One region of the Paenibacillus sp. FSL F4-0243 genome, then DNA from elsewhere that is predicted to be linked to it. Evidence: riboswitches for the same ligand, from Rfam matches in the RefSeq annotation. Region 1 holds a riboswitch; each other region holds the start of a gene.
What was found. A riboswitch is a leader RNA that binds a small molecule or an ion and turns the genes downstream of it on or off. The one in region 1 is predicted to bind cyclic di-GMP.
Positions count from the first base shown of each region.

Region 2: another riboswitch for cyclic di-GMP. It lies ahead of NSS87_RS30075 (NPCBM/NEW2 domain-containing protein); the one in region 1 lies ahead of NSS87_RS03205 (transglutaminase-like domain-containing protein).
Region 3: another riboswitch for cyclic di-GMP. It lies ahead of NSS87_RS21795 (thiamine pyrophosphate-binding protein); the one in region 1 lies ahead of NSS87_RS03205 (transglutaminase-like domain-containing protein).

Region 1 covers NZ_CP150151.1:714,727-722,003, forward strand. The annotation lists gene NSS87_RS03180 (glycosyltransferase 87 family protein) at 1-1,410, shown strand, start outside; gene NSS87_RS03185 (phospholipid carrier-dependent glycosyltransferase) at 1,407-3,185, shown strand; gene NSS87_RS03190 (glycosyltransferase family 2 protein) at 3,285-4,265, shown strand; gene NSS87_RS03195 (GtrA family protein) at 4,255-4,659, shown strand; gene NSS87_RS03200 (class D sortase) at 4,694-5,344, shown strand; cyclic di-GMP riboswitch class I at 5,469-5,549, shown strand; cyclic di-GMP riboswitch class I at 5,658-5,738, shown strand; gene NSS87_RS03205 (transglutaminase-like domain-containing protein) at 5,752-6,561, shown strand; rRNA gene NSS87_RS03210 (16S ribosomal RNA) at 6,933-7,277, shown strand, end outside.
Region 2 covers NZ_CP150151.1:6,796,299-6,803,575, forward strand. The annotation lists gene NSS87_RS30075 (NPCBM/NEW2 domain-containing protein) at 1-1,997, opposite strand, end outside; cyclic di-GMP riboswitch class I at 2,152-2,238, opposite strand; gene NSS87_RS30080 (hypothetical protein) at 2,396-2,962, opposite strand; gene NSS87_RS30085 (EAL domain-containing protein) at 3,078-4,067, opposite strand; gene NSS87_RS30090 (Crp/Fnr family transcriptional regulator) at 4,115-4,666, opposite strand; gene NSS87_RS30095 (leucine-rich repeat domain-containing protein) at 4,765-5,616, shown strand; gene NSS87_RS30100 (diguanylate cyclase) at 5,632-6,621, opposite strand; gene NSS87_RS30105 (alpha/beta hydrolase) at 6,662-7,277, opposite strand, start outside.
Region 3 covers NZ_CP150151.1:4,875,525-4,882,801, forward strand. The annotation lists gene NSS87_RS21780 (SDR family NAD(P)-dependent oxidoreductase) at 1-101, opposite strand, end outside; gene NSS87_RS21785 (YafY family protein) at 275-1,231, shown strand; gene NSS87_RS21790 (HAMP domain-containing methyl-accepting chemotaxis protein) at 1,354-2,604, shown strand; cyclic di-GMP riboswitch class I at 2,795-2,890, shown strand; gene NSS87_RS21795 (thiamine pyrophosphate-binding protein) at 3,009-4,652, shown strand; gene NSS87_RS21800 (carboxymuconolactone decarboxylase family protein) at 4,663-5,031, shown strand; gene NSS87_RS21805 (hypothetical protein) at 5,071-5,421, shown strand; gene NSS87_RS21810 (3-oxoacyl-[acyl-carrier-protein] synthase III C-terminal domain-containing protein) at 5,473-6,465, shown strand; gene NSS87_RS21815 (DNA-binding protein) at 6,536-6,751, opposite strand; gene glpK (glycerol kinase GlpK) at 6,766-7,277, opposite strand, start outside.

The DNA.
Region 1 (7,277 bases):
GTATCTCCAACCAAGATGCTGCTGATCTCAGCGCTTTTCAGTGTATTTTTTGCAGTACTTTATACCAAGGCATTCCGCAGTGAGAAGCTTATGAAGCAACCTGAGAATGTCTATTCCAAATGGCTGAGCATTGCCATCGGGGTTGCTTTTATCCTAAGGGTCTGGATTGGTCTGACTGCTCAAGGCTATCAGAACGACATGAATACCTTTATAGCTTGGGGTCAGCGTATGGTTGATTTAGGTCCAGGCAAGTTTTATGAAGAAGGGTATTTTGCCGATTATCCTCCTGGTTATTTGTTCATTTTGTACATTCTTAGTTTTATTCGCGGTGTATTTGGCTTTGTGCATGGTTCGGGTGGAGAGAATCTGCTATTCAAACTGCCAGCGATTATTTCTGATTTGGTATTGGGTTTCTTCATATATAAAATGTCCCGCAAAAAACTCGGCTCAGGGATCGCTTTTGGCTTAACGCTATTATTTCTGTTTAATCCGGCGGTGCTTGTTAATTCAGCGGCGTGGGGACAAGCGGATTCGTTCTTTCTGATTTTTCTGTTGCTCAGTATCCATGGCGCTGCGAACAAAAAGTTTGTTCAATCCGCGATTTTGTTTGCAATAGCAACTTTAATTAAACCACAAGCGTTAATATTCACACCGGTATTATTGTTTGCTTTCTATCATCACCGTGCTTGGAAGCAGCTTGGATTTGGAGCTTTGTACGGATTAGGGATATTCGGATTGCTCGCGGCACCATTTTTCTGGAATAACGGTGGTTTAGTTGGCCTTATTAATCTGTATAAGAGTACGTTATCTTCCTATCCCTATTCTTCTGTGAATGCATTTAATCTATATGCACTGACTGACCCGATGTGGTCATCTCTTGACCTAACTTGGTTAGGTATTACTTACCGTGTATGGGGCTTCATATTTATTTTAGTGGCAGTAGCCATAGCAACCTTTTATTCTTTCAAAAAAGATCGCTTGGATTTATCCAAATCCTACTTTATCGGTATGGCGCTCATTGTAGTAGTTTTTGTGCTTGGAACCAAAATGCATGAACGTTATATGTTCCCTGCTGTTATTCTATGTATGTTCACTTATATAGCGAGTCGGGATCGTAGGTTTTTATTCCTATTCCTTGGATTCAGCTTAACGCAGTATATCAATGTGGCTTATACGTTGACCCATCTAAATGCAGGTGTAAATCCAGGTGCAGATGGAATCGTTTTGGTTACTTCTATTGCTAACCTGTCATTATTGCTATACATGCTCTACATTGGTTACGACGTTTATGTTCGTGGGGGAGTAAAGCCTCTTCCAGCACCACCAACACCTGAAGAAAAATATGAAGAAGACCTTAAAGTCGTCGAGCAAATAAGACCGCACCAGAAGGGAGGGAGACTTAAGCGATGAAGTTTAAGCGTATAGATTGGATATGTATTCTTGCCATTACTGCCGTTTACGCGGCAATTGCTTTATATAATTTAGGTTCTACTAAATCTCCAGAGACCTTGTGGGAGCCAGCTGCCAGCGGTGAAAGCTTCTATGTAGATCTAGGACAGAGCAAACAATTGGAACGAGTGAATATCTTCGGTGGCGTAGGTACCGGGAAGTTTAAGCTCGAATTCAGTGAATCCCCTGAGGTCTGGAGTAGTCCACTGGATGTAAGCGAGGATGTTGGGAATGTCTTCATCTGGAAAAGCCAACCTCTGAACGTTGCAGCAAGATACGTGAAGTTTACAGTTACATCTCCAGGGTTCACTTTAAATGAAATGGCCTTCTATGAGCAGGGAGGCGAAAGAGTACCTCTTTCTATAGCCGGTGTTACACCGGATGCTAATGCAGTCGCTAAAAGAGGAGAGCTTGCCAATCTTTTTGACGAGCAGTCGCTCATCCCTGAATATTCTAACTTTATGAATAGCACTTATTTTGACGAGATCTACCATGCACGGACAGCTTATGAATATACACACGGGATTGTGCCTTATGAGAACACGCATCCACCACTAGGCAAGCTATTGATCGCAGTAGGGATGGAACTGTTTGGAGTCAATCCTTTCGGCTGGCGTATTATCGGAACATTGTTCGGGATTGCCATGCTGCCTCTCATTTATGTAATGGCACTACGTCTCTTTAAAAAGAGTAAATACGCAGCACTTGCAGCTGGATTGTTCGCACTGGATTTCATGCATTTCACACAAACAAGAATCTCTACGATCGATGTATACGGAGTATTCTTCATCATGTTAATGTTTTATTTCATGCAGCGATATTACACTATGAATTTCTTCAGGCAGCCCTTAAGAAAAACACTAATTCCGTTATTCTGGTCCGGTTTATTCTTCGGAATTGGTGTCGCCTCCAAGTGGATTGTACTGTACGGAGGAGCTGGGCTGGCCATTATGCTAGCTATCTCGCTCTTCGAGCGCTACAGAGAATATAAAGCATCGGGACGGTTGCTCGCGGAAGGGAAGATCAAAGACAAGGAACTGCTGGGTACCTGTCGCGAAGCCGTAAATTCGTTCTGGAAGAATACCATTATTACGCTAGCTAGTTGTGTTGCATTCTTCGTAATCATACCGGTCATTATTTATAGTTTATCTTTTGTTCCGGGTTTATCTGCATCCGCAGAGGGCTTTACTATAAAAGGCTTGATTGATTCCCAAAAGAACATGTACAACTATCACAGTCAGCTTGTAGCTACACATCCTTTTGCGTCCTCCTGGTGGCAATGGCCGTTTATGAAGAGACCAGTCTGGTTCTTCAGTGGCAGTGAGGGTTTGCCGCAAGGTCAGGTCAGCAGTATAGTGACTATGGGGAATCCGCTTATCTGGTGGACGGGTATTTTCGCAATGCTGGCAACGCTGTGGATTACACTGAAACACAAAGATAAGACCCTTTATATGATCTGGATCGCCTTTTTCTCACAATATGTTCCGTGGATGCTTGTCCCAAGGGAAACCTTTATCTACCATTATTTTGCTATGGTGCCTTTTATGATTCTTGGTATTGTATATATAATGAAGTTGCTAGATAGTAATTATCCTGAGGCTCGTTATGTTAGTTATGTCTATGTGGCTGTTGCTTTACTGCTCTTTGTCGCGTTCTACCCTGTCCTGTCAGGGATGCAGGTAAGCGGAGATTATGTGAAGGGTATGCTGCGTTGGTTCCCATCTTGGGTTTTCTAAGATTTTTTATAATATCTATAATAATAAGTTTATGCTTACAGCGTTATTATGAAGTACAGAAAGATGTAACGCTCCATAAAGCTTTTAGGAGGAATAAAGGTGAAAGCCAGATATAGTGTAATTGTACCCATGTTCAATGAGGAGCAAGTAATTAGCGTTACTTATGAACGTTTGAAAAAAGTAATGGACGAATGCGGCGATACTTATGAGCTAGTCTTCGTAAATGACGGAAGTCGTGATCGTTCGGCCCAGATGATTCGGGAGATCAGTGATCGGGATGAATGCGTCAAGCTAATTGACTTCTCGCGTAATTTCGGACATCAGGTAGCAATTACAGCTGGCATGGACTATGCCGAAGGTCAAGCGGTTGTTGTTATTGATGCTGACCTTCAAGATCCACCGGAGGTCATTTTGCAAATGATCGAGAAGTGGAAAGAGGGTTATGACGTTGTGTATGCGAAGCGGCTGAAGCGCCGTGGAGAAACGATGTTCAAAAAGGTAACGGCTAAGATCTTTTATCGATTACTCAGCAGCATGACAAGTGTAGACATTCCTACGGACACAGGTGATTTCCGTCTTATTGATCGTAAGGTATGTGATGTCTTGCGAGGTCTCAAGGAAAAAAACCGGTATGTCAGAGGTTTAGTGAGCTGGGTCGGCTTCAAGCAGACGATGGTGGAATATGAGCGGGAAGAACGATTTGCAGGAGAAACTAAGTATCCTCTTAAGAAAATGATTCGTTTTGCGCTGGATGGGATCACTTCCTTTTCGCATAAGCCACTTAAGATTGCTACGTATGTCGGATTCTTTCTTTCCTTCTCGAGCTTTCTCTATTTATTCTTCGTATTGTTTCAAAGAATTTTTTTCACCTCATGGACGGTTCCAGGTTGGGCTTCCATTGTAGGGGTCAATTTGCTCTTTAACGGTATCGTTCTGATGCTGCTAGGTGTAATCGGTGAGTATATTGGACGGATTTATGACGAGTCTAAGGATAGACCGTTGTATATTGTCAGTGAGACCATAGGATATCGTAACGAAGAAGAAGTGGATCGCCGGAAGGATTACAAAGATGTCAGATAAGAACTTTCGGACTGCTTTCATACAGTTTCTCAAATTTAATGCTGTAGGTCTGGTAAATACCCTCATTGATTTCGTAATCTTCACATTACTGAACTCACTTGGGATGGTATATGCGTTGGCACAGGTGATTTCTTATAGTGCAGGGACAGCGAACAGCTTTATTTTGAATAAAAAAGTAACCTTCAAGGATCGTGATCGTGGTAATAAAGAGGGTTTTGATAAGACGCAGTTGCTGAAGTTTATCGTACTGAATCTGGTAGTACTCGGAATATCGCTGTTGCTAATGCATCTGTTGACTGACAAACTAGGCATTCAAGTGTTGATCTCTAAGGTATTAGTAACGTTTGTGACGGTGATCATTAACTTCTTCGGAAGTCGTAAATGGGTATTCTAAAGTTCAGTAGAACCAATCTACGGAGGTGAAAATCATGCGTAAATTCTCGTATGTGCTCATACTGGCGGGGATCCTTATCATGCTCTATCCAAAAGCTAACGAATGGTATAACGACTGGCAGCAGGATAAGCTATTAGAATCAGCTGAACTGAGCACCAGTGAAAGTACTCCACCACCTGATCTAAAGAGCAGATATGCCGAGGTCACTCAGCTACTAGCTGAGGAATCAGCTTTAGATGCACAAGCACAGCCGCAAGAAACAGAAAAGCCGGAACCGGAAATTGAAGTGGGTGGCAAAGTTATCGCATTAATTGAGATCGATAAGATCGATCTGAAGCTGCCAGTATTAGAAGGGGCTACTAAAGCGAATATGAAGCATGCGGCGGCCCATATGAAAGAAACAACTCCAATAGGAGAAATAGGGAACGCCGCAATAGCTGCACATAGAGCTAGAACTACGGGCAGATTGTTTAACAGATTGAATGAGGTTGTGATTGGGGATACGATTTCGGTAAAGACTAGCGATCAGACCTATAATTACGAGGTTTATGATATTTCTGTTGTACTTCCTAGTGATGTGTCTGTTCTAGACGGGAATAACAAAGATAAAATTCTTACTCTAATTACGTGTGACCCACTAGTAGATCCTACACATCGTTTGATTGTTCATGCCAAGCTTTCCTAATCGTTGACGAGAAATAACAAGAGAATTCAAATACAGAGAAATAACTATAAAATAATAGTAAATCTAGCAATTTTGTTCTTGTTTACGAGGATAAATATGGTAGTATAAGACTATAAAAGCTAAACACGATAAACGGCAAACCTATCGAAAGGTAGGGACGCAAAGCTAAAGGGCCTTCCCGTAAGGATGGCAGCCAGTTACCGAATGAAGAGGCTTTTTTTGTTTTTATAAAATATATAAGAATCTTAGATTCATATTTCTACTTGGACTGATTCTCTTAATTTGTCTAGTGAAATTAGAACAGATAGAGCTTATACGATAACGGCAAACCTATCGAAAGGTAGGGACGCAAAGCTAAAGGGCCTTCCCGAAAGGATGGCAGCCAGCTACCGAAAGGGGTTTTATCCGTGAAAAAGGTTTATTTTATGATGGTGGCGCTGTTCGTACTGATTACTGCGGTTCCGGTAAGCACAGCTCAAGCCGCAAGTGTAGATGCAAGCTGGTTGATTACATCGAAAGTGGCTCAAGGTGTTATTGGAATTAACTATGATATTCCGAAAGATAAAAGAATCAAACTCATGATCACTAAAGACAACAGCAGCTATACATATAACTTATATGCTTCTGGACAAGCTGAGGACTTCCCTTTACAACAAGGTAATGGTACTTATAAGGTTTCTGTTCTTGAGAACACAACCGGCAATAAATACAAAGCGTTATATTCCGAAGTAGTAGACGTAACCATGAGTGACTCGAATTCCGTATATTTGGGCTCCGTACAGAATGTGAAATGGAGTTCTTCTGATAAAGCGATCCTTAAGGCAAAAGAGCTTACAAAAGGCAAAACAACAGATGAAGAGAAAGTTAAGGCAATCTATAACTATATAGTTGCTAATGTACAATACGATTATTCTCTTGCTAATAATGTAACAACAGATTACATTCCGAACATTAACAACACTTTGAATACTAAAAAAGGAATCTGCTATGACTATGCTTCTCTTTTTGCCGCAATGCTGCGTAGTGTAGATGTGCCTGCTAAATTGGTGATGGGGAATACTAGCTACGTTACGCAATACCATGCATGGAATGAAGTGTTGATGGATGGGAAATGGGTTACTATTGATACAACGGTAGATGCATCGTCAGCGAAGAGTAAGAAGAATACGGATTTTATTAAGGCTTCAAGTAAGTATACTGCAGCAAAATACTATTAATTTGCATCGCTAGATTCATAACTCTATTAAATAAACAACCAGCTTAATTATTAAGCTAGTTGTTTATTTTTCTATTAGGGGTTGCTTTTCTATGAATAGATAGGTTATTATAGTTAAGCGTTGTTAGACAGCGTACAGGCAATGTTTGAGAGAGTTATATAAATGGCTTTCGAAAAATAAAGCTTGCATTACTGAGAACAACATGATATATTATAAGAGTTGCTGCTGAGACATTGAACGGCGCCAACGAGAACTTGATCTTTGAAAACTGAACAACGAGTGAGTAGGAAATCACGAAAGTGATATCCAAAATTAGAGAATTAATTTTCTCGTCAGATGTTTCAAAATGAGCATATCGCTCTTTTCAATACTAATTGGAGAGTTTGATCCTGGCTCAGGACGAACGCTGGCGGCGTGCCTAATACATGCAAGTCGAGCGGAGTTATTTTGAAAGCTTGCTTTCAAAATAACTTAGCGGCGGACGGGTGAGTAACACGTAGGCAACCTGCCCCTTAGACTGGGATAACTACCGGAAACGGTAGCTAATACCGGATAATTTCTTTTTTCTCCTGAAGAAAGAATGAAAGACGGAGCAATCTGTCACTGAGGGATGGGCCTGCGGCGCATTAGCTAGTTGGTGGGGTAACGGCCCACCAAGGCGACGATGCGTAGCCGACCTGAGAGGGTGAACGGCCACACTGGGACTGAGACACGGC
Region 2 (7,277 bases), 880 kb from region 1:
ACCACATCGATGAGCTCGCGATCTTGAACATTCGGATGCGCTGCCTTATCTTCATCTAATTTTTGTTTATAGGTGTTTAAGAAGGCTTTAAATTGTTCAGGATCTGTAGTCTTGGTCATCATAGGGATCTTGGTAAGCCCCTCGAACCGGATCATAGGTGCTTTACCTTGTTCCTCTGCTGTATATGGATTGACGATATACACTGTACCGCCTTTAGTCACTTCATGTGCATAATAACTATTCGTAGCAAATTCAGGAACGGTTATAATATTCTTACCTGGACGCAATTGCACACCTCTAGCCCAAACATTCCAAGCCGCCTCTTGTTGAGAAAAGACTAAAGAAGGTAGTTTATCGCTCGAAGCTGCGTCCACATAAACGTTGATTGTATCTCCAGGCATTGCAACGAGACCTGTAGGCTGGTTGTTCGTCCCGAAACCAATTCTCAGGTTTTCCTGCGCATGCTTTTTCATATCTCCACGTTGTTTCGCCTCAATGATGGTGCCTTCAGTTTGAACTTCACCATTCACTAGCTTCTTAGCTAAATCCAAAGAATCTTTCAGGATTGGATAGAGCGGATGTACTTTTGCCGCTTCTTCTAATTCGTTGATTGCTTCGACGCTATTATAAGCAGGAACAACCGCACTCATCGTGCCATCTGTGAAAATACCATTTACAGCTTCACTTACTTTATCCTCTGTATAAAATCTAAATTCAGCTGCAAAGGGTCTGTTGATATTGGCTTTTGTGAACTTGAATTTCAATCTTTTAAACTTTGTAGGTTCGAATTTAAACTCCAGAAAGTCATTCGTACTAGTCGCGGTTCCGCTAGATACGAGTTGGAAGGTCTCTCCCTTACTTGTTTCTGATGCATAAATTTCAAAAGCCTCTGGGAAGCCTTTGCGGTTATCTCTAGCCAGGAAAGCCACTCTATCTAGTATTTTCGCTTGCGCTAATTCAAACACGACTTCATTCGTGAAGCTGTCATCATTGTTTTTGTTCGTTTCCCAGTGTGTATTCGGCTGGTCATCGAGCATGTATTCCGGTTTCGTACCTGGATAGCTTCCACCGTTCACCGTTACTTTTGATACATTAGAGTTGGGCATTCTATAAGCTTCGCTATAGGCATTTTCGTATGCTGTACCATAGCCTTTTAGCTTCGAAACCTTAGCTGCTGTTGCCTCTATTTGATGATTCTCCAGAAGTACTTTTGCATTCTCTATATCTGCTTGAAACTGCGCGTACAGTGGATGTGTCTGTACTTCTTGTTCTAAAGCCGTTAATTTCTCCACCGTATTAAATGCTGTGCTAACTTGACTCAAGGTATCATCTGTAAATAAATTTTTCATTTTAGCGGATACGGTATCTTCTTTGTAAAAAGAAAACTCGGCTGCACTCGCCCAATCTTGGTTAGCTTTTTTGAAGACAAATTTAAGTCTCTTGAAGGCTGTAGGTGCAAACTGAATCTCTACTACGTCACCTGCTCCGCCTTTATATTCTCCAGAGGATACTAGCGTATAATCGCCTGCATCCGTAGTTGAGCCATAAATATCAAATTCCTGAGCAAACCCCTTCCCCTTTGCACTGGATTGTCTTGCAGCGTATACGATTCTATTTAATTCAGTGGACTCATTGAAAACAAAGACAACCTCATTCGTAAACGTTGAACTGTTCGGTTTGCCCGTTTCCCAATGCGTACTCATATCGCCATCCATAGCCTTAGCTATAGGTGAACCTGAGTAGTTGCCACCGTTATTGGTAATGGATTTAATATTCGCAGGATTCATTCTAAAAACATCATTATAAGCGCTTAGGATAGCCTTGCCGTAGAGATCAAACGGAATAACTGACGCATTGCTGAATAGGTCAGCCTTGCTTTGTACTACAGTGTTCACTACACTTACCGTGCTTACATCACTTGCTAAAGCATAACCTGCCTCACTCGAAAAACTAGCTAACATGGCTGCTGATGTAGCGATCGCAATCATTTTTTTCATCTTTTCTACCCCCCAGATGTAATATGAATCTCTTCCGTGCCTAAAAATAGGCACAAAAAAAACTACCCCAAAAGAGTAGCTTGATTGCGTATAAAGTCGCATAAAAACTAAGACTTAATTTTTATTAAACTTTAACAAAAAGCGTAATACACTCTTTGGCAGCTGGCTGACAATAGTTATGATAACCTTAGTCCCTATAGCTTTGCGTCCCTACATTTCCATAGGTTTGCCTATGAAGTTTCGAATACATTACAAAGAGTAACATAACGCTACATCTGATCGCATGATTAATTGGTATGAAATCCGAATAGGTAATTGCAATTACTTTTTCTATCGTGATAGATATTCTTTATAGAGTATCCCGGAAGAGAGAGGACACTTTAGGACTGGAGGTCTACTTAACTCCCCGCACCAAACAAACGCCGGAACCAATTCCACACATCGCCCGTGATGGGAATTAACCCGAAGCCATGCTCGCCAACTGCGATTAGACCATATGCCCATTGGCCAATAGCTACTGCTCCCCCAGCAATCCGTCCTATGGCTACCGCCCCAAATGCCGTATCACCTATGGCGACAGCCCCCAACGCTTTTTCGGCTATCGCGATCGCGCCTACAGCCACTCCTGCAATAGCAATCGCCCCAGCTGCGAAGCCAAGCCAGCTAATGGCTATCGCTCCAAGGGCTAACCACATTCCTAGTGATATTGCACCCACGGATAGAACCCCTACGCTTATCGCACCTATGGAAATCAAGCCTACAGCTACATCTCCAATAGCAATTAATCCAACAGCTGTCTTCACTTGTGGCTTGCTTCCGTGACCATACCCCTGACCTGAGTATCGACCCAAATTGCTGCGAATACTTACCACCGGAAATGATGGAGACGGCCATTGATAATCAATTTCTCGTCCACCTAACCCTCTAGAATCCGCCCAGTGCGTGATGTACTTATGCCATTTCATATCCATCCCGTCCCCCTTCTCAATTACCTTAATTATACAACCCTAGGGGTTGGCTGCACTCAGACTCTGACCTGAAATTCATCTCATCCTCTAGACGGAGTTATACTCATTAGGATCACTGTTTGGGAATAGGATCAGGCTTTCCAAATAAATATCCCTGAAACAACTGATAACCACTCTGCTTAAGCCATTCAAAGTCCTCTCTAAACTCCACACCTTCTGCTAGAGGAACGGATTGGATTTCTAAAGCTTTTTCTAAAAATTGTTTAGCTATTTTCTGTTTGTTCAGATCGCTGGACACACCCTGAACATATTTCATATCCAGCTTCATGTAATGGGGTTTAAGCTCCAATAACATCTCGATCGTGCTGAAGCCCTCGCCAACATCATCTAAAGCGTATTCAAATCCCCGATCCTTGTAATATGTCAAAATAGCTTTCAAATGAGCGAGATCATCCACTTTCTCCGTCTCAACAACTTCAAAAACAAAAAGAGAGGGATCGACGCCTAATTGATTGGCCAGTTCAACGGTTGATCTTAAGCAGAACTCTGGAGCGTAGATCGACGTTGGGATAAAATTAATAAACGTTTTTTTATTTAAGGGTGCAGCATATTTTACAGCAGTCATTCTACATAACCGGTCTAAAGCATATAAACGCCCACGATTCCGTGCCGCCGCAAAAATCTCATTAGGATAGATAAGGGACCCATCTTCTTTTTTAAATCTGGATAGGAGCTCGTATGCAAAAATCTCTTCCCGTACGTTCACAATCGGTTGGAAGTGACAAGTAACTAAGCCCTTAGTTATAACCTCATCAATCCACTCCATATCAAGTACAGTAGGTAATTCGGATAGAGGTCTCCATGTTTGGTCATCTATACGGAATTCAAACTGCTCCGACTCCATATGGTCATTACAGAAATCTAGAAAATCCCGCACCCCAGCCTCCTTAATCGTAATCACATTTTCTTCTACCTTATGTATCGTATTACTTCTACTCAAGTGATGAATAACCTCAGGTAAAATCCTTAGATTAAGCTCACCATGAGCCTTGATTTCAAAATTCAGCTCTCTTACTACACAATGATTACATGCCACATTCATAACCCCTTTAATAATCAATTCTCTGAAAAAGATCCCGGAACTGCTCTTCAATCGAAATCCGTATACTCTAGTAAATACGTCGGGTCTAACACGGTGATCTGCTGATGTTGAATATCAATAATCTTTTGCTCTTGCAGATCTTTAAGCACAAGGGTAGCCGTCTCCCTTAACGTTCCGATCATATCCGCGAACTGCTGATGGGTCAATCGAAGATCAATCCTCTGTTTGCCTTGCTCCTCGACTCCAAATCTTTGGTATAGTCTTCTCAGCGTAAAGATCGCACGCGCTCTCGCATCATGAAATTTCATTTCATGTAATAACCGATTCGATAAAAATAAACGGTCCATTTGCAGCAGCATCAATTGTTCCTTAATCAACGGGTAATCGGCAAGCATCTGCTCAAAAGGCTCACGTTTAATCACAAATAATACAGTATCATTCATAGCCACCGCAGACAGCACTCTTATATTGGAGGGATGGATCACTTCCAGATCGCCAAATAAATCGCCTTTTCCAAAAAGATCTACGGTATGCTCTTTCCCTTTTGTGGTAGCGTACACCCTTATAATCCCCGAATAGATAACATAGGCATGATCCACATTCCATAGTTTTGTATGCCAACATACTGATAATAAATCATCATCCTGTTATATTCTATCGTAACGATGCCAAAACCAATAACAAAGGAGAACCTTCCATGAGATATAATTTTGACGGAAAAGGACTTACAGAAACGCCAGAGATCGTGTTTGAGAGCAATCCTCTACTAGAACTGAGCATGTACAACAACCATCTTAAAGAAATCCCTGACCATCTCTTCCTCCATGACGAATTAGAGGTACTTAATTATGCGGGTAATGAAATCGAACAGTTATCCGAGAACATCGGTCGCTTAGTTCACCTAAGAATGTTGGATTTAGGCCATAATCGACTGAAGGTATTGCCGGAGACAATTGGCGGACTGCAGGGGTTAGATTCTTTTCTATACCTAAGTAATAATCAGTTCGAACAGCTGCCGGAGCAGCTTTGTAATCTCCAGAAACTCAAGTATCTGAACGTAACAGATAATCATCTCAAGCAATTGCCTACCCGTATAGGCGAAATGAGCAGTCTAATTGAACTGCGGCTTTATTATAATCAGCTAGAACGTCTACCTGATTCGATCACACAAATTAAAGGGTTAAGAGAGATTCATCTTTATGGTAATCAACTGGTCGTATTGCCAGAGCATTTGGGTGCTTTAGAAGAACTGCGGATACTCGATATGAGTGATAATCGAATCACTGAACTGCCCTCATCCATCGGTAAACTAAGCAAGTTAAGAAGACTTAACCTTCGAAAAAATAAACTGAATAAGCTGCCTGAGGAAATAGGTCAATTAAGCAGCCTTGTTGAGCTTGATTTAAGAGATAATAACCTGCAAGAAATCCCGAATTCCCTTTTACAGCTTGAACGATTAGAGAAACTGGATCTAAGATGGAATCACAGCTTGAAGGGAACGGATATTTTAGAGCAATTAGAGCAAAGAGGATGTATCGTATATAAATAACAAAAAAGCCCCCTGTTAAAGAAGCTTTTCATTCAAATCTATGCTATGCGTGACGCGGTTTCTCCCCTGTTCTTTAGAGGCATAGAGCGCTTGATCAGCTTTTTGCAGAAGGGTGGTTTCTGAATCAGCTGGAATAAATGTAGCTATACCAATACTCACCGTAATCCGGCCCATTTCCCAAGTTGAATACGCGATAGATTGCCGTAAATTCTCAGCTATAGTCTTTGACTCCGAGATGTCTGTATTTGGTAAAAGAAGTATGAATTCCTCACCGCCATATCTAACCGCCATATCCTCTTTACGAGATTGCAGTTTCAAGATACTCGCCATTTTCTCCAGTACATAGTCACCTGTCTGATGCCCATAGGTGTCGTTCACTTTTTTAAAATGATCAATATCTATAATACACAGCGAAAATGCTGCTTCAGCTTGGGCATACCCTGCAATCTGCTCTTCCAGCTTCTCTTGAAGAAACCTTCTATTCTTCAGCCCAGTCAGCTTATCTGTATTAGATAATTCTACTAAAACGGCATTCATCTCCAGCAATTCAGCTTGCTTTTGCTCGATTTCCAGGTGAATTTGTTTGAGCTTTGCCAGCGCCTGATCTTTTTCCCAATAAGCCTCTTCTATTTGCTTCTTCGCAGATCGTAACTCTAGCTCATAATCAATACGTTTGCCCATCTGTACTAAAATACAATCAATGACCTCTACACCTTCACACTCAAGGCGTCTGCCATTTAACAAGTAAGGGACGGCTTGTCCCTTGCTGTCCTTCAAATTGATAAATAACTCTTCCACCTGTCCATTCAGATTGATAAAAGGATAGAAGTATGAATGAAAAATAAGCTTGTTTGCCGTAGACATGATAGATTCAAAATGCTTATGCACCAAATCAACCTGCTTATACCCCATACGGTCCAAGAACGTCTGATTTACATCCTTGATTATTCCTTCATGGGTAATAGAAACATAGCCACAAGGCGCAAATCTTAATCGGTCATCCATGATCTAAATATCCTTTCAACACAGCATAATCTCATCTAGCTTACGTAAGATATTCATTAATTAAAGTGATGGTCTCCTCAGGATGGCTTATATGCGGGTAATGCCCTTTAGCCTCCATTAACCGGAAGGTGCTATTATTCAAGTGTTTATGTAGATATTCTCCAGCCGCTATAGGTACGATACTGTCATCCGAGCATTGTAGAATAAGTGTAGGGATTGTAGCCTTAGGTAGATCTTCCCTATGATCTGAAAAGAACGTAACTTCTGCAAATTCCCTTGCAATAACAGGATCTGCCGAGATAAAGCTGCGCTCCAGCTCTTTCGTTAACATCGGGTCAGGGTTGTTCATAGCAAGAGGTGCCATAAAGCTAGCCCAGCCAGCAAAATTCATCTCCATCATCTCCAGAAGCTCAGTAATATCGCTCTTCTCGAAGCCTCCGAAATAAGTATCCCCCTCATTTAAATAACATGAAGAAGGACCAATCATAATCATTTTATCAAAATAATCCGGCCGCTCAATCGAAGCAAGCATCCCGATCATAGAACTAATCGAATGACCTATAAAAATAATATCTTTGAGTTCCAACGTTTCGATGACATCCAATACATCCTGTACATAGCCGTGGAGCGTATGATATTTATCTGTTGTATATGCA
Region 3 (7,277 bases), 2.8 Mb from region 1:
ATATAGACAAAAGCACCTCTTCTTGCTAATTCTAGAGCGATCCCTCTCCCAGCACCTCTGCTGCTCCCGGTAACCAATGCGACTTTCCCTTTCAATGTCATAGCCCTCAACCCTTTCCACATGAATTCGGATTTCAATATTCTGTGAACATTCCTTACGTTTTATAAGTATAGCCCGTATATATGACATCAACTGACATATATAATATAATCATGATTAAGAAATGATTAATGGTGATCGTCTAATCAATAATTCGAGGAGGTACAATAGCCTAATGAGAGCCGACCGTTTGTTATCAATATTACTTCTGTTGCAAAATCGTGGAAAAATGACTTCTAGAGAATTGGCCCAAACACTCGAGGTATCAGAACGAACTGTGTTTCGTGATATGGAAGCATTAAGTGCTTCAGGAATACCCATTTTAGCTGAACGTGGTCGTGAAGGAGGCTGGATGCTTACTGAAGGCTACCGAACCTCCCTAACGGGAATGAAGCCACAAGAGATTGGTTCACTGCTTCTGTCCGCTGACGCATCTATAATGAAGGATCTGGGGATACAAGACGACTACTCTTCCGCTCTTCTCAAACTAGAGGCTGCATCCTCACATCGACTTAGTAACCCAGCAAATTACCTAAGCGAGCGTATTCATATTGATGGCGCCAGTTGGCATCCTTCGGATGAAACTTATCCGTTCCTTTCTGTACTGCAGAGAGCACTTTGGGAGGACCGCAAAGTAAAAATCACTTATCTCCGAAGCAACGAGACAACGGTCCGTTTCATTGAACCTCTTGGGTTAGTTGCAAAACGCGGAGTATGGTATGTCGTAGCCAAAAGCAAAGATGAACTACGAACCTTTCGTGTGTCCAGATTAGTTAACGTTGAGGAGACTCATGAGTGGTTTAAAAGACCTGATGCCTTTGATTTAAAACAGTACTGGGAAGAGTCCACCAAGGCCTTTAAAGCAGCACTGCCAAAGTATCAAGTAAAGCTAAGGGTTAGAACATCTGTCTTAAAAGAATTACAGCGAGAAAGATTCGTCTCTGTCCAATTGATAGAGCCAACAAGCAATGCAGAGTGGGGGAACGTAGATGCCGAATTTAATACGATCGAGTCGGCCTGCCGGATAATCCTTTCTTTTAGTCCCTCGGTTATTGTACTTTCACCGCAAGAACTTTTAGAGATGGTAAAGTCTGCTATCGCAAAAATTTCCGCTATTTATGAGGATTTTTGACACGAAATCTAAAGAACTACTTCGAAAAGAAGATTTATGTCAGTTCTTACTATAGACCAATCACCTTTAAATCCCATATAATAACACCAATACATAATATTAATAAGGAGGACATTATACCAATGAACTGGATGCATAAACTTCCGTTAAAACAAAGAATTGTTGCCGGATGTTACCTCGTTGCCGCACTATTTGCCATTCCTGTTTTAGTTACTTTTATGATCTTAGGCAACATTATTTTGGGTATTGTTCTAATCGTAGTTCTTGCTGCTCTAACTTTCCCCGTGGCCCGCTTTATCGAGAGAGCGCTTACATCTTCTTTTGATGACATCGCGAATGTATCTCATAGTATTTCAAAAGGGGATTTTACTAGTAGAGCCGATGAGAACGGGTCTATGGGGGACGTAAGTCGTTCCTTTAATACTATGATTGACAAGCTCAAGAAGATTTTGACAGAAGCATCACAAATCACTCGTCAAGTTATGGATGCAAGCCGTGGAATCGAAGATAAGAATCAGAATTTGAAAATTGTCATGGCACAGGTAGCCTCTTCGTCTAACGAGCTAGCTCTTGGTGCAAATGAAATATCTACGGATATCGCTGAAATGACAGAATCCATTAAAGATATTGAGAATAAAGTATCCAATTATACGAACTCAACGAAAGAAATGAACAGACGTTCAATACATACATTAGAACTAGTTGAACAAGGACGGCAGTCCGTTGATACTCAAGCTGAAGGCATGCGCAAAAACATCCAGGCTACTCAAAAAGTAGCTGATACTATCGAAGCCCTGTCTCATAATGCTCGCGGAATTACGATGATTACAAAAACCATCACTGAGATCGCTGAACAGACCAACCTCTTATCGCTGAATGCCTCCATCGAAGCAGCACGCGCCGGGGAGCATGGTCGAGGATTTGCTGTAGTCGCACAGGAGGTTCGTAAACTTGCCGAAGAATCAACGGCTTCAACGAAGGAAGTCTTTGGCTTAGTTCGGAGCATCGAAACTGATATCAAACAAGCGATTGACAATATCGCTATCAACGAAGAAGTCGTACAGGTACAGAATGAGATGATCACTCAATCTGCTCATATCTTTGCTCAAATTGTGCAAAGTGTGCAGTATATTACCGAGCAAATCTCTTCCTTCTCTGCTGAAAGTGATCTGATGTTGGAAAGCGCCTTGAAAATCTCAAGTGCAATAGAGAATATCTCTGCAATCACACAGCAAACCGCTGCCGGCACCGAGGAAGTATCCGCCGCTATGAATGAACAAATTAATGCCCTGCAGTCCGTCGCTGAAGAAACTGAGAAAATGACACAGGCTGTGTTTAATCTACAGAAGACTATCCATATTTTCAAGTTTTAAGTCACTTGCAAATCATATAAACAAGTCCAAAAACTCCTCCTAAGTTTTGACTTAGGGGGAGTTTTTTTATATCTATTATTTCATAGGTTGGACAAGACTTTCGTCAAAATTCGAGTTAATTTGCGAAAATATATTGACAAAGGTACTCTAGGAATATATTGTAAAGGAAAATTCTTCTTATAAATTTTAAAATTAATATTGGCAAAATCTTCGAAAGAGGATGACGCAAAACCATGGATCTACAGCCTCATTTTTAATCAGAGGCCATGACTGCCAGGTTGCAGAAAACCAAGACGACTGAACAATTGTTCAGTCTCTATGGCGATTTATGCCACCAACCTGTGCCCTAATTCAGAGCACAGGTTTTCTAATGTTTGATTTTAAAATAACAATCAACTTGTGAGGTGTATTTTTTGAAGACAGTCGCAGATTACATGTCGGAAGCACTACGGAACCTAGGTGTTACCCATTCCTTTGGTATTATTGGGAAATCCATTTGTCCTATTGTTCTTAAAATGGTAGATTACGGTATTGAATTTATTCCCGGGAGACACGAGTCCAGTTCCGGCTTCGAAGCAGCCGGGTATGCGCTTAAAACTGGAAAACTAGGTGTAGCTTTTGGTACTTCAGGTCCTGGTGGAACAAACCTATTAACCGCAGCAGCACATGCTAAGGCTAACAACCTACCTGTCCTATTTATTACTGGCCATCAATCTATTAAAGAGCTTGGAATTCCCCAATGTCAGGACTCTACTTCTTTTCTAGCTGATTTAGCTGATATGTTTAGACCTGCCACCTTATATAGCAAGCTTATTGAACGTGGAGATCACTTTAACACAATCTTTAATCATGCCATATCCATTGCTTTGAGCGGTAATCGTGGTCCAGTTCACCTTTGTATTCCCTTTGATGTACAAACGGAATTGCTAGAGGAATGTAATATTGTAATCCCTGAACGCGAATCACTGGTTAGCCATGCTAATATCGACCGTGTACTTGATGCTATAAATAACTCTAAGAATCCAATAATTATCGCGGGTAAAGGCGTTAACCGCTCAGGAGCACATAGTGAGCTAATTCAATTAGCGGAAACATTTAATATTCCTGTAGTTACATCTCCAGGTGGTAAAGGGGCTATAGCTTGGGATCATCCACTCTATCACGGTCCAATTGGAGTAGGCGGTTGTACCCATGGGGATGACTTGCTGAATCAAAGTGATCTATTTATCGTTCTCGGGTCACGTTTAAGTGATATGACTATTTGTAATCTTAAAAGGGAAAATCATCCTGCAACATTAATTCAGTTTGATAGCGATCCGACTTTTGTCGGAAAAATATTGTTCTCTAAAACGATTCCAGTGACTGGAGATCTACGGGACAATCTAGTTTACTATCTCAATAATATTGACACGAACAACATCACAAAACGCGAAGCACCGACAAATTCCGATTATACCGAGGAGCCTCCGATTTTACCAAACCTTTCACTTGCATCGGTCTTGAGTATGATGAGTGATTTGATTCCTTATAACAGCACAGTCTTTGTTGATGATGGAAGTCACGGTTTCCATGCTGCGAAATGGTACAAGGTTAAGAAACCGGGCAGTTTTGTTTTCGATGCTTACTTTGCTTGTATGGGTAATTCCATCGGAATGGCGATTGGTGCAAAGGTTGCTGCTCCAGAAGAAACGATCTTCTGCATTACAGGAGATGGCTGCTTTATGATGCTAGGCGCAGAGATTAACGCTGCTGTCTGCAAGGATATTCCTGTCATATTCATTGTTGTGAATAATAAACAGCTAGATATGGCTCTAAAAGGTATGGAAAAAACTACAGGACGTATTGACGGAACTATCTACGAAGTCCCTATGGATGCTGTGAAATTCGCAGAATCACTAGGCGCTAAGGGTTACAAATGTGAGACAGCGGAGGAGTTCGAAACAGCCATCAAGGACGCTGTTGCCATCAACCGTGTTGCCGTCATTGAACTGCTAACAGACCGTGATGAGGTCCCTCCGACTGCTCACCGTACTTTGAACCTAAATTAGGAGGTCACTTATGAAAGACAATGTAAACAGTGGTCTGAACCACTTCACGAATCTCTCTGGAGACTACGGAGCTAAAGCACTGGCTCCGATTAAAGAACATTTCCCCGATTTGGCTGAATTTATTATGGGGAATGCCTACGGCGATATTTTTCAACGCAACACAATCGAAGCTGACTGGAAGGAAATCGCAGTTATCTCTGCCCTGATTTCGATGGGTCAGTTTGATCAATTGGGTGTTCATTATGTCATGGCTCTTCGTGTGGGAGTTACTGTAGAACAACTCAAAGGTATTCTATTACACTTAGTACCCGCTATAGGGGCACCTAGAATCATCACCGCTTTTAATATTCTTCTCGAAACGATTGAAGAAATAAAGTAACTATTTTCAGTAAATTAAAATATCGGGAGAGATGTTAACGTGGGACAGTTTATTTTAAAGACAGACACTACTAAAAAAGTGATCAATATTGAGCTGGAAGGAACATTTTCTGAAGAAGATGGTCTGAAATCTATCCAAGCTTATCAACAAACTATTAATCCTATCACTCCAGCAGACTATGAATTACAAATCGACTGCAGAAAGCTAAACGTAACTGCACCTGATGTTGTACCTCTTTTGGAAGGTTGCTTCGTAATGTTTAAGAATGATGGATTTGTAAAAGTAAATCTAACCCTTGAGAATAACCCAATTCTTAAAATGCAGCTTGCTCGTCTGGGTCGTAAAGCAGGACTAGATAACATCGAGATCATTTCCACCGTTACAGCTTAATTCTTCTTATAACTAAAAAAACTATAGAGTTTTTCAGGAGGATTCATTCATATGACCGGAATTCGTATTCAAGACATTGATATCTATCATCCTAGTAATAAAGTTGGTAACGACTTTTTTATTAAGCATTTTGACGAAAAGGGTATTGATATCCGAGGTCTACTGACCACTTTAGGTCGTGATACGCGCTATAGCATTAAGAATGAGGAAGAAAATTCTCTTACGATGGCTTTTGAGGCTGCCAGTAATGTGTTGGATAAAAATGGTCTCACTGGTGCTGATATCGATCTTATTGCCTATGCAAGTCAAACTCCTGAATATATCTTTCCTACTAACTCTTTAATGATTCACCGTTTAATTAACGGCGCATCCCATACAATTTGTATAGATAGCAACGCTAACTGTGCAGGTATGACTGCTTCCGTAGAACAGGTGAGCCGTCAAATGCAAGCCAATCCTAGAATTAAACGTGCTTTGGTCATCGGATCCGATTATGTAGCACCTCATGCAGATAAGAATGATCCAGTCTATTATGCTAACTTCGGTGATGCAGCTGCGGCAGTCCTTCTTGTGCGCGATGATAATGCGGTAGGCTTCATTGATTCTGTCTATCAAACAGACACATGCGTTTATGGCAACTCCATGTTCCCGGCTGAAGGCTTGGCTAATCTGGGTAGAAAAGGCGTAGCGGCTGGAGAATTCAATGTGAAGTTCATTCCATTTGATGATTCCATTTGCGTAGATGCTGCTTCTGAATCGATTCGCACGCTTCTATCTGATAACAACATAGCGCCTGAATCTATTAAAGCGGCCTGTTTCTCACAGCTTTCACTGCCTAATATCGTTGGTGTTTGTGAAAAAGTGGGTATTGATCGTGAGGTTGCGGTTTACATAGGTGATGAATTCGGGTACACCTCAACCAGTAGCCCGTTTATCGCTCTACACAAAGCTATTACTACAGGAAAGATCGAACGCGGAGATAAAGTTCTGTTCTGGACAGTGGGCGCTGGATGGCAAAACGTTGCATTTGTTATTGAATATTAAGCGTTACAACCTAAAAAGCGGCAGGCCAAGGATTATCCTTAGCTTGCCGCTTTTTAGGTTGATCTGTTCTTTAGGACTCGCTGGCAAAGGATAACCCCTTTTCAGTGAGCGCACGCCGTAGTACATCAATCCCTTTTGGTCCCATCCCATGGAGCTGCAGAAGCTCTGACTCAGTGAGCTTACTGATTTGGTGAATCTGTGTATACCCAGCACCATGAAGTGCTCGAAGTGCAGGCTTAGATAGTCCACTCGGTAGATCAGATTCTGTTCCATTAAACATAGACATATGCATCTCCCTGATCACTGATATCTTTCATGTTTTTCCCAGCCCATGGTACGCGCTACAGCGTCTTTCCAGGCGTTGTAACGTCGTTCACGCTCATCTATACCCATTACAGGTGAAAAGACCCTCTCAGCTTTGTTAAAGCTTTCTAGCTGCTCTCTTGTCCAAACTCCTGAGGTTAATCCAGCCAGAAGTGCTGCTCCCAGCGCAGTCGTCTCCGCATATGTAGTTCGAGTAACTTCACTACCGAGGATATCAGACTGAAACTGCATCAGCAAATCATTACGAACCGCTCCACCATCTACACGAAGTCCGGTCAATGGCATGCCTGCATCTTTTTCCATCGCCCCAATTACATCTCTAGACTGAAATGCTAATGACTCTAACGTTGCTCTTACCAAATGCCCCGAGGTGGTTCCTCTAGTTAGACCGAAGACTGCTCCACGTGCATACATATCCCAATAAGGGGCACCTAGTCCAGTAAAAGCAGGTACGACGACAACCCCTTCACTGTCCTCTACTTCCCGCG